2 regions of the Streptomyces sp. NPDC045287 genome follow, and region 1 is predicted to be linked to the other one. Evidence: predicted binding sites of a transcription regulator. Region 1 holds the regulator's gene; the other holds the start of a gene.
The links. The regulator HspR, encoded in region 1, represses chaperone genes until heat shock. The targets are predictions, from matches to a motif close to TTGAGNNNNNNNNNCTCAA.
Positions count from the first base shown of each region.

Region 2: a site for HspR is predicted at 2,251-2,269, ahead of lon (endopeptidase La). Genes of this name have one in related genera too.

Region 1 covers NZ_JBWKJG010000030.1:39,816-45,543, reverse strand. The annotation lists gene dnaK (molecular chaperone DnaK) at 1-270, shown strand, start outside; gene grpE (nucleotide exchange factor GrpE) at 267-926, shown strand; gene dnaJ (molecular chaperone DnaJ) at 1,002-2,177, shown strand; gene AC07D6_RS31710 (heat shock protein transcriptional repressor HspR) at 2,182-2,634, shown strand; gene AC07D6_RS31705 (DUF4232 domain-containing protein) at 2,737-3,324, shown strand; gene AC07D6_RS31700 (helix-turn-helix transcriptional regulator) at 3,492-4,553, opposite strand; gene AC07D6_RS31695 (Rieske (2Fe-2S) protein) at 4,888-5,205, shown strand; gene AC07D6_RS31690 (pyridoxamine 5'-phosphate oxidase family protein) at 5,339-5,728, opposite strand, start outside.
Region 2 covers NZ_JBWKJG010000004.1:282,053-287,780, forward strand. The annotation lists gene lon (endopeptidase La) at 1-2,228, opposite strand, end outside; gene AC07D6_RS09545 (hypothetical protein) at 2,923-3,246, shown strand; gene AC07D6_RS09550 (hypothetical protein) at 3,246-3,692, shown strand; gene AC07D6_RS09555 (YfbM family protein) at 3,866-4,369, shown strand; gene AC07D6_RS09560 (hypothetical protein) at 4,353-4,916, opposite strand; gene AC07D6_RS09565 (GNAT family N-acetyltransferase) at 5,028-5,681, shown strand.

The DNA of each region.
Region 1 (5,728 bases):
AAGGTCCCGGGCGAGATCAAGACCGAGGTCGAGGCGGCGGTGAACGAGCTCAAGGAGAAGCTGAAGGGCGAGGACACCGCGGAGATCCGCACCGCCACCGAGAAGGTCGCGGCCGTCTCCCAGAAGCTCGGCCAGGCCATGTACGCCGACGCGCAGGCCGGCCAGGCGGCGGGCGGTGCCCAGGCGGGCGCCGAGGGCGCCAAGGCCGACGACGACGTGATCGACGCCGAAATCGTCGACGACGAGAAGCCGAAGGGTGGGGCCGCATGACGGAGGAGACCCCGGGCTTCGAGGAGAAGCCCGACGTCCCCTCCGGCGCCACCTCCGACGACGCCGTCGAGGCCGCCGAGAACCCTCCCGTCGAGGAGGGCGCGGCGGCCCCGGCCGGGGACGCGAACCAGACGGACCAGTCCGTCGGCTTGACCGCCCAGCTGGACCAGGCCCGCACCGCGCTCGCCGAGCGCACCGCGGACCTCCAGCGGCTCCAGGCCGAGTACCAGAACTACCGCCGCCGGGTCGAGCGGGACCGGGTCGCGGTCAAGGAGGTCGCCGTCGCGAACCTCCTGAGCGAGCTGCTGCCCGTGCTCGACGACATCGGCCGGGCGCGGGAGCACGGCGAGCTGGTCGGCGGCTTCAAGTCGGTCGCCGAGTCGCTGGAGACCGTCGTCGCGAAGATGGGCCTCCAGCAGTTCGGCAAGGAGGGCGAGCCCTTCGACCCGACCGTGCACGAGGCGCTGATGCACTCGTACGCGCCGGACGTCACCGAGACGACCTGCGTGGCGATCCTCCAGCCGGGGTACCGGATCGGCGAGCGGACCATCCGTCCCGCACGTGTCGCCGTCGCCGAGCCCCAGCCGGGTGCCGCGCCGGCTCCGAAGGAAGAGCAGTCGGCCGACGAGGAGAACGGTGGCCCCGAGGAGGGCTGACAGCCACAGGGCCGGCGGTCGCAGGACCGCCGGCCCCGGGGCTGACGCAGTGATCGTCCGGGAGGAGGGACGTCGATGAGTACGAAGGACTTCGTCGAGAAGGACTACTACAAGGTCCTCGGCGTCCCCAAGGACGCGACCGAAGCCGAGATCAAGAAGGCGTACCGGAAGCTCGCCCGCGAGTTCCACCCGGACGCCAACAAGGGCGACACCGCCGCGGAGGCCCGCTTCAAGGAGATCTCCGAGGCGAACGACGTCCTCGGCGACCCCAAGAAGCGCAAGGAGTACGACGAGGCGCGCGCCCTCTTCGGCAACGGCGGCTTCCGGCCCGGGCCCGGTGGCGCGGGCGGCACGTTCAACTTCGACCTGGGCGACCTGTTCGGCGGCCAGGGCGGGGCGGGCGGCGCCGGCGGCTTCGGCGGCGGGCTCGGGGACGTCTTCGGCGGCCTGTTCAACCGGGGCGGCGCCACGGGCACCCGGACGCAGCCGCGCCGCGGTCAGGACGTCGAGTCCGAGGTGACGCTCAGCTTCACCGAGGCGGTCGACGGCGCCACCGTCCCGCTGCGCATGTCCAGCCAGCAGCCCTGTCAGGCCTGTTCCGGCACGGGCGACAAGCACGGCACGCCGCGGGTCTGCCCGACGTGCGTCGGCACCGGCCAGGTGTCGCGCGGTTCGGGCGGCGGCTTCTCGCTGACCGACCCGTGCGTGGACTGCAAGGGCCGCGGGTTGATCGCCCAGGACCCGTGCGAGGTGTGTCACGGCAGTGGCCGCGCCAAGTCCTCGCGCACGATGCAGGTCCGCATCCCGGCGGGGGTCTCCGACGGGCAGCGGATCAGGCTGCGCGGCAAGGGTGCGCCCGGCGAGCGGGGCGGCCCGCCCGGCGACCTGTACGTGGTCGTCCACGTCGGCGCGCACCCGGTCTTCGGCCGGAAGGGCGACAACCTCACCGTCACCGTGCCCGTCTCGTTCGTGGAGGCGGCGCTCGGCGGCGAGATCAGGGTGCCGACCCTCGGCGGACCGCCGGTCACGCTGAAGATCCCCGCCGGTACGCCCAACGGCCGTACGATGCGGGCCCGGGGCAAGGGCGCGGTCCGCAAGGACGGCACGCGTGGCGACCTGCTGGTCACGGTCGAGGTCGCCGTGCCGAAGGAGTTGAACGACAAGGCGCGCGAGGCCCTGGAGACGTACCGTCAAGCTACCGCGGGAGAGGACCCGCGGGCGGAGCTGTTCCAGGCCGCGAAGGGGGCTTGAGGCAATGGACGCACGCCGACGCAACCCGTACGAACTGACCGACGAGACCCCGGTGTACGTCATTTCGGTGGCGGCGCAGCTCAGCGGGCTGCACCCGCAGACACTGCGCCAGTACGACCGCCTGGGGCTCGTCTCCCCGGACCGTACGGCCGGCCGGGGCCGGCGCTACTCGGCCCGCGACATCGAGCTGCTCCGGCAGGTGCAGCAGTTGTCGCAGGACGAGGGCATCAACCTGGCCGGGATCAAGCGCATCATCGAGCTGGAGAACCAGGTCACCGCGCTGGAGGCCCGGGTGGCCGAGCTGACCGCGGCCCTGGAGGGCGCGGCGGTGGCGATGCGTCAGCGCGAGGCGCAGGTGCACGCCTCGTACCGGCGGGACCTGGTGCCCTATCAGGACGTGCAGCAGACCAGTGCGTTGGTCGTGTGGCGGCCGGCCGGAAAGCGCGGCGGCGAGTAGTCCCGCACTCCCGTGCCCCGTGGCGGCGAGCGCCCGGAAGCGCCGGCAGGACCTGGAAGGCCCCCTCCGAGGAGGGGGCCTTTCCCGTGCGATGATCCGGGGATGCGTACGAGGGGGAGCGCGGTGGTCACGGCCGCGGCGGTGGTCACGGTGGTGACCGCGGGGTGTTCGGCGGGCGGGGCGACGCCGGACGCGGCGTCCCCGTCGCCCTCGGCACCCGTACCGGGCCTCTCCGCGCCCGCGGGGCCCTCGGCGGGCGCGTGCCCGGAGTCGGGCGTACGGGTCACGCTGGGGGCCACGGAGGCCGCCCTGGGGCTGCGGGCGCTGTCGGTGTTCCTCGACAACTGCGGCGGCCGGCCGTTCGGGGTGAGCGGCTACCCGGAGGTGGCCGTACTGGACGCGGAGCGCGAGGAGCTCGACGTGACCGTGCGCCTCGGCACGGACGCGGTGGACGGCGGGGCGACCCGTTCGACGTTCGTGCTGCGGCCGGGGCAGCGGGCACGGTCGGGGGTCCTGTGGCGGAACACGGTGACGCGGTCGGACGTCACGGCGACGAACGGCGCGTACCTGCGGGTCACGCCCGGCCGGGGGGCCGCCGCTCAGACGGTCGCCCCGCACGACGGGCCGCTGGACCTGGGCACCACCGACGCCGTGGAGGTCACGCCCTGGACGCCGGAGGGCGGCGCGTAGCGGGGCGGCGACGCGCCGGGGTGGCGGGTGCCGGAGTGCCGGGGCGGCTGGGTGCACCAGGCTGCGACGCTCTGGAGCGACGGGTGCGCCGGGGCTGTGACGCGCCGGGGCCGGAAGGCCGCCGGGTGGGTGCGCCGGGTCCGGGTGGCCGCCCGGGTCGGGGGCCGTCAGTCGTGGCAGCGGACCTGCTCCTGGTCCTGCCCCTGGCCGGGCTCCTGGTCGAGGATGCCGGACCGGGCGATGAGGTAGCCGAGCTGGGCGCGGCTGCCGCTGCCGAGCGTGGACGCGAGCTTGGCTATGTGGGCGCGGCAGGTGCGGACGTTCATGCCGAGGCGGCGGGCGATGGCCTCGTCGACGTGGCCCTCGACGAGGAGCTTGGCGATGGAGCGCTGGATGCCGCTTATCCCGTTGAGGGCGGGCGTGTAGGCGACGACCTCCTCCTCCCAGGGGATGCCGTGCAACCAGAACTGCTCGAAGACGCCGACGAGGTACTGCACGAGCCCCTCGTGCCGCAGCTCCAGCGCGACCTGGCGGTCGCTGCGGGCCGGGATGAAGGCGACCTTGCGGTCGACGATGATCAGCCGGTCGATGATCTCCTCCAGCGTGCGCACCTCCAGCCCGTACGGCGTGATCCGCTCGACGTACCCCATGGTCGCCGAGTGGTGCCGGGCCGTGTGCTGGTAGAGGGTCCGCATTCGGACACCGCGGCCGAGGAGGGGCTCCACCCGGCGCAGGGCGGCCTTGACAGTCTCGGGTTTGCGTCCGCTGCCGGGCTGGATGGTGAGGAGTTCGACCGCGCACTCGTCCGTCACGCGGTCGAGTTCGGCGTTGATGACGGCGAGTCCTTCGAGGACGTTGATCGCGTCGCTCGTGCTGGGGGCCGCCGCGGGGATCGTCATGAACGGCTCGAATGCATCGGCCAATGACAGCGCCCGCTGCCGTCGTTGCTGGATCTCCCGCTCGATGGGGTGTATCAGCTGGTTGAGGGCGATGGACGGAGGGACGGGCCGAAGCCACTGCGGATCGTCCGGATCCGGATGCAGCAGGGCGAGGTCGATGAGGCAGGGCGCCGCGCCAACCTCGGAGCGGGCTATCCGGCCGGCACGCAGGGCGGCCGCGTACAGGTGCTTTCCGGCTTCGCACAGCTCGTCATGACTGTGCCCGGTTTCCGGATTGTCCACCTTCGACGGCATCTGCACCCCCCTCAGGGTCCTGTATTTCAGGAACATGATGCCTGTATCGGCTGGTGGAAGCGTTCGGAGTGAGCCATCGTCATAGGCGCGGGGGAGGAGGTAAGGACAAAAAGAGGTGGAGATCGTCCATGACCAGGATGGTTCGTGCACTTAGCGCCATAGCTGTCGCCGCGGCGGCCGCGTGCGGTGTCGCCGCCCTCAGCGGCGAGCCGTCGTGGGATACGGTGTCCACGGGCAGCGTCGTCGCAGGTGAGCCCTCGTGGGAGGTCGGACCGACGGCCCCGCGCGAGCCCTCGTGGGAGGTTGCCCCGTCGACCTTCGGCGAGCCCTCCTGGGAGAGCGCCGACTCCGCGCCGACGGGTGTCGTCGCATGAACGTCCCCGACGACTCCCGCTTCCGCCGCGAGATGGCGTCCGCCTACCGATCCGGGTGGCACTTCATCGACCTCGTCACCGCCGTGCCGCAGGGTGGCGATTCGTTGATGGTCACCCTCTTCGGCGAGCCGATCGTCATCACCCGCGGAGAGGACGAGGACATCCGCGCCTACCGGTGCCTCCGTCGGCCGCGCGGCGCGCCGCAGCCCGTCCGCTGCGCCATTCGCTACGGAATGATTTTCGTCAACCTCGACCAGCGTGACCACCAGCTCGTCGAGGCCGAGACCACCACAGCCACCCCCCGCAGCGCCTGAGCGGTTCCCCCGTCGTTGTAGATCGCTCAGGTGCTTCCCCCACACAGCGGCGCCATCGTGGACCTGAAACACGATGGCGCCGCTGTGCTGCGCGCGCACGGGGGCGGACCGCGCCCGCGGCGCCGCGTGGTCGTTAGGCGCGTCCCATGGCCCGGGTGAGGGTGATCTCGATCACGACCCGGTCCGGGTTCGGCGCCGGCGTGCGCCCGTACCGCTCCGCGTACCGGGCGACGGCGTCCGCGACGGCGTCCGGCTCCGTGCGGACCACCGCGCGGCCCTCCAGGGTCGCCCACCGCCCCGCGTCCACCTGGCACACGGCGACCCGCGCGCCGTCGGGGCCGGCGGCCAGGACGTTGGCCACCTTCCGGCTGTTCTTGTTGGTGATCACGCGCGCGATCCCCTTCTCGCCGCCCTCCGGGTCGTACGTCACGCCCACCGCCACGACGTGCGGGGTGCCGTCCGGGCGGAGGGTCGTCAGGGTGCACATGTGCCGCTCCCGCCAGAAGCTGACGTAGGAGGGGTG
Region 2 (5,728 bases), on a different contig from region 1:
GCGAGCAGCTTCTGCTTGACGCCGCCGATCGGCAGCACGCGCCCGGTCAGCGACACCTCACCGGTCATGGCCACGTCCGTCCGCACCAGCCGGCCGCTGAGCAGGGAGGCGAGGGCGGTCGTCATGGTGATCCCGGCGCTCGGCCCGTCCTTCGGCACGGCCCCCGCGGGGAAGTGGATGTGGACGCCGCGGTCCTTGAGGCCGGTGACGGGCAGTTCGAGCTCCGCGCCGTGGGAGCGGAGGAAGGAGAGCGCGATCTGCGCGGACTCCTTCATCACGTCGCCGAGCTGCCCGGTGAGGGTGAGCCCCACCGCGCCGGTCTCCGCGTCGGCGAGGGACGCCTCGACGAACAGCACGTCGCCGCCCGCGCCGGTGACGGCCAGGCCGGTCGCGACGCCGGGGACGGACGTACGGCGCTCGGCCGGGTCCTGGGCGGACTCGGGCACGTGGTGCGGCCGCCCGATGAGGTCGCGCAGGTCGTCCTCGCGGACGGTGAACGGCAGCTCCCGGTCGCCCAGTTCGGCCTGGGCGGCGACCTTCCGCAGGAGCCGGGCGACGGACCGCTCCAGGTTGCGCACACCGGCCTCGCGGGTGTACTCGCCGGCGAGCCTGCGCAGCGCGGCCTCCTCGATCACCACCTCGTCCCGGTCGAGCCCGGCCCGCTCCAGTTGGCGGGGCAGCAGGTGGTCGCGCGCGATGACGATCTTCTCGTCCTCCGTGTAGCCGTCGAGCCGGACCAGCTCCATGCGGTCGCGGAGCGCCTCGGGGATGGCTTCCAGCACGTTCGCCGTGGCGAGGAAGACGACGTCGCTGAGGTCGAGTTCGACTTCGAGGTAATGGTCGCGGAACGTGTGGTTCTGCGCCGGGTCGAGGACCTCCAGCAGGGCCGCGGCCGGGTCGCCCCGGAAGTCGGAGCCCACCTTGTCGATCTCGTCGAGGAGGACGACGGGGTTCATGGACCCGGCCTCCTTGACGGCGCGGACGATCCGGCCGGGCAGGGCGCCGACGTACGTCCGCCGGTGGCCGCGGATCTCCGCCTCGTCCCGTACGCCGCCGAGCGCGACGCGCACGAACTTGCGGCCCATCGCGTGGGCGACGGACTCCCCGAGGCTCGTCTTGCCCACGCCGGGCGGCCCCACCAGCGCGAGCACGGCGCCGCCGCGCCGCCCGCCGACGACGCCGAGGCCCCGGTCGGCGCGGCGCTTGCGGACGGCGAGGTACTCGGTGATGCGCTCCTTCACGTCCTCCAGCCCGGCGTGCTCGGCGTCGAGGACCTCCTTGGCGCCGCGGATGTCGTACCGGTCCTCGGTCCGCTCGTTCCACGGCATCTCCAGGACCGTGTCCAGCCAGGTGCGGATCCAGGAGCCCTCGGGGGACTGGTCGCTGGCGCGCTCCAGCTTGTCGACCTCCTTCAGGGCGGCCTCGCGGACCTTCTCCGGCAGGTCCGCGCCCTCGACGCGGGACCGGTAGTCGTCCGTGCCGCCGTCGGGGTCGTCGCCGTTCAGCTCGCGGAGCTCCTTGCGCACGGCTTCGAGCTGACGGCGCAGCAGGAACTCGCGCTGCTGCTTGTCGACGCCCTCCTGGACGTCCTTGGCGATGGACTCCGCCACGTCCTGCTCGGCCAGGTGGTCGCGGAGCTGCTCGGTGGCGAGCCTCAGCCGCGCGACGGGCTCGACGGTCTCCAGCAGCGCGACCTTCTGGGCGGTGGTGAGGAAGGGGGAGTACCCGGAGTTGTCCGCCAGGGCGGAGACGTCGTCGATCTGCTGGACGCGGTCGACGACCTGCCAGGCGCCGCGCTTGCGCAGCCAGCTCGTGGCGAGGGCCTTGTACTCCTTGACCAGCTCGGTGACGGCGCCGGGCAGCGGGTCGGGCGCGGTCTCGTCGACGACGGTGCCCTCCACCCACAGGGCGGCGCCCGGCCCGGTCGTCCCGGCCCCGATCCGCACGCGTGCCCGGCCCCGGATGAGCGCTCCGGGATCGCCGTCGGACAGCCGCCCGACCTGCTCGACCGTGCCGAGGACGCCGATCCCCGCGTACGTCCCGTCCACCCGCGGCACCAGCAGCACCCGCGGCTTGCCGCTCCCGTCCCGCGCGGCGGCCTGGGCGGCCTCGACGGCGGCGCGCACCTCGTTGTCGGACAGATCCAGCGGCACCACCATGCCCGGCAGCACGACCTCGCCGTCGAGCGGCAGCACGGGCAGGGTGAGCGATTCGGACGTCGAAGCCATGATCTCCCCTTCGGCAGTCAAGTTGAGCTACACAGACTCAATGCTCCTGAGCCCTCCGGTGTTCCCCGTGCCTGTTCGCTCTGAGCGATCACCGGCCCCCACCACATCCACCCCACCGGTCCGTCGACCCGCCGGCCTGTCGGGCCGTCACCCGGCAGGCCGTCGCCCGGCCGTCAACCCGCCGGCCCGCCGGTCCGTACGGGAGCGACACCCGGTCGCCGGCCGGCTCCCGCGGGTCGCGGCGCACCGCCCTCGCCCGCGCGGGAGTTCGCGGCGGGGCGGTGAAGGCCCGCCCGCGCGCAGCCGGTTCCGGGTCGGAAACGGCCAGGGGGAGCGGGCCTCCGGACGATCCGCCGACCGCCCGGCCGTCCACCGGCGGGACCGCGGGCGGCGCCGTACCGTGCTCTCGCACGGCGTTCGCCACGGCCGGTGCTGACGGCCCCAACGGCGGTGTCGACGAAGCCGGTCGCGGTGGTACGCGGAGCACGACGGCGTTCGCGTGCACGTTCCAGAGCAGCGCCGGACGGACGACCTCACGCGCGCGGGACGCGCTCCCCGACTGCCCCAAGCGCGGGTACGTCCGGACGGACGGCCTCACGCGCGCGGCTCCGCGGCCTCGGTGAGGACACCGTCCAGCAGGTGGCCTCACGCGCGCGGGGCGCGCCCGGAGCGAGCTGCTGCGAAACCCGGTCCTGTGGAGGTCGTCGCGCGCGGGGCGCGTCCGCCGGACCGGCGCGCCCGCCGGGCCGGACGGGGACGCCGCTCCCCCGGCGGCCGGGCGTCCTCGCGCGGGCGGCGCGGCCTGCCGCTGACACTGCCGACCGGCGGGCTCACGGCGAACGTCGGCAGCGCGATCCTGAACGTCGGCATCCCCACCCTGCGGGCGGACCTGCGCACCGACGACGCGCGGGCAGAACCGGCCGTCGGCGCCCGCATCCCGTACTACGCCCTGCTGCCCGCGGGGCGCGCCCGGGCGGCGTACGCGGCTACCACAGCGCCCACCTCCTGGGCGTCCTGATGTTCACCGCCCCCTCCCCGGCGTGCGGGCGCGCGCCGAACGCGCCGGTGCCGATCCTGGCCCGCGCGGTGCGGGACGCGGGCGCCGCGCTGTTGGCGCCTCAGGTCCTCACCGGCATCCCGCTCGGCTTCACCGGGGCGGCCCGGGCCCGCGTCCTCGACAGGTGCGCGGTCACCCTGTCGGCCGGGACCGTCCCGGGGCGGGTCCTCGGCGGGCTGCCGGCACCGCCGACCCGCCTCCCCCGCCGCCCCGGCCGCGTACCCGTTCACCGTGACGTCGACGCCCTTCGCCGCGGCGGGCGCCACCTGGCCGGGGCGGGGATCCTGGTCACCCCCACCGTGGAGCCGTGGCCGGTCCGCACGCCCCCGCGGGCGCGCGGCACGTGCCCGGCGACCGGCGGCGGCTCGCGCCTGGAGCGGCTCCTGCGACTCCCCTCGCCCGGTTGATGGACCGCGCGCGGCCCTGACCCCCGCGGCGGCCCGTACGCCGGGCCCCGGCGCCGACCCGCCCGGCCCCCGCCGGGTCCTCCGGGGAAACGGCTCCGCCCGGAGTGATCGCCGGGCGGCCGGAGCCCTTCGCACCCGGCGGCGCTGTCAGTGGCGGCGCCTACGATCCGCTCATGAGCATGATCGGAGAGTACGTGAGGCTGACCGCCGACGAGTTCGAGCGGGCACTGGGGGATCCGCAGTGGGCGCAGGAGCGGGTGGACGAGCTGGTCGAGGCCGAGCTGGGCGGCGGGGGCGGTGACGCGGAGGCCCGGTGCCTCGACACCGACAAGGCGTGGCACGCGCTGGACTTCCTGCTGTCGCGGATCGGCTTCCCCGTCGACGTCGTCTTCGGGGAGGACGCGATACCGGACGCCGAGGACTGGGGCTACACCCCGCCGCGTTACCTGACGCCCGAGCGGGTCCGGGCCGCCGCCGAGGCGCTGCGGGGCACCCCCGTCGAGCGACTCGTCGAGGGGGTCGGGCCCGAGGACCTGGCGCGGGCGGACGTGTACCCGGTGGTCGTCTGGGAGCGGGGGGAGTCCCTGGAGTACGTGACGGCCTACTACGAGGCGCTGGTCCCGTTCTTCGGCGCCGCCGCCCGCGACGGGGACGCCGTGCTCATGTGGCTGGACTGAGCCGCTCCTCGCAGCTCGCCGGGACCGTGTCGCCCGCGTCCGCCTCGACGGCGTCCGCGCCCGTACCGCAGGAGGCGACGCGGTCGCCGGGCGCGCCGTCGCTGAGGGTGATCCGGTCGCCGCCGCCGTGCGTGGTGACGTCGTCGGCGCCGGCCCCGGGGTCGACGGCCGCGTCGAACGGCGCCGCGACGTACACCCGGTCGTCCAGGTCCCGCGTCTGGACGACGACCCGGGCGACCCCGGCGGCCGGGCCGCAGGTGACGAGGACGTCGCTGCGCCGGAGGCACCCGGGCCCCGCCGCGACCCCGGCCTCGTCCTGGATCGCCAGCTCGCCGAGGAGGACGCCGACGGTCACGTCGTTCTCGACCCCGGGGTTCGCGTCGTAGACGACGATGCCGCCGAGGCGGGCGGCCGTGCCGCCCTTGGCCGCGGCGGCGGCCGGTGCGGCCAGGGCGAGGGGCACGGCCAGGCCGAGGCCCAGCGCGCCGACCACCGCGGACGCGGCCACGCGGCGCGACGGGCCGCCACCGGTTGTGGGGTTTCGCATGATCAGGTTCTCCCTTCGTACGCCCCCCTCGCCACCGAAACAGAGAGTCACCCGAGTCGCACCATTTGTTACACCGTGGCGTCGCCCCACCCGTTCGTGTGTAATGGCCCCATGCGCAATGCAGATATTACAGCGGCGTGGGTCCGGGGCTGGGCCGTCTCCCGCGGCACCCCGCCGCCCGCCGAGGAGCCGTGGGGCTACCGCATCGACGTGGGCCTGGGCCGCCACGTCTTCCGGCACGTCGTGCCCGAGCCCGACGAGCCGACCGTCCGCAAGCTCTGCGAGACCGTGACGCAGCCGTACGCCTGGCTGAAGGTCCTCGCCGAGCCCGAGGACGTCGAGGGCTGGATCACCCCCGGCTGGACCGTCCCCGACGACCCGGGCTTCATGATGTACACCGACCTGCGCCCCGCCCCCGCCCCGGCGCTGCCCGCCGGGTACGCCCTGCACACCGAGGTCCACGAGGGCGTCCACCTCCTGCGCGTCCTCGCCGGGGACGGCTCGCTCGCCGCGCGCGGCCAGGTGGCCCCCACGGGCCGCACGGCCGTGTTCGACCAGATCGAGACGTACGAGGCCCACCGGCGGCGCGGCCTCGGCGGCACCGTCATGCGCCTCCTCCACAACGCCGCCGCCGAGGCCGGGGCCACCACCGGCGTCCTGGGCGCCACCGTCCAGGGACGCGCCCTCTACACGTCGCTGGGGTGGCGGTACCAGGGCCCGCTCACCGGGGTCGTGCGCGACGGCGGAACGGACGGTGCCGACTGACCGTCAGGCCCCGAACGGCGCCGCCCCGCACCCGCCTTGCATAAGGT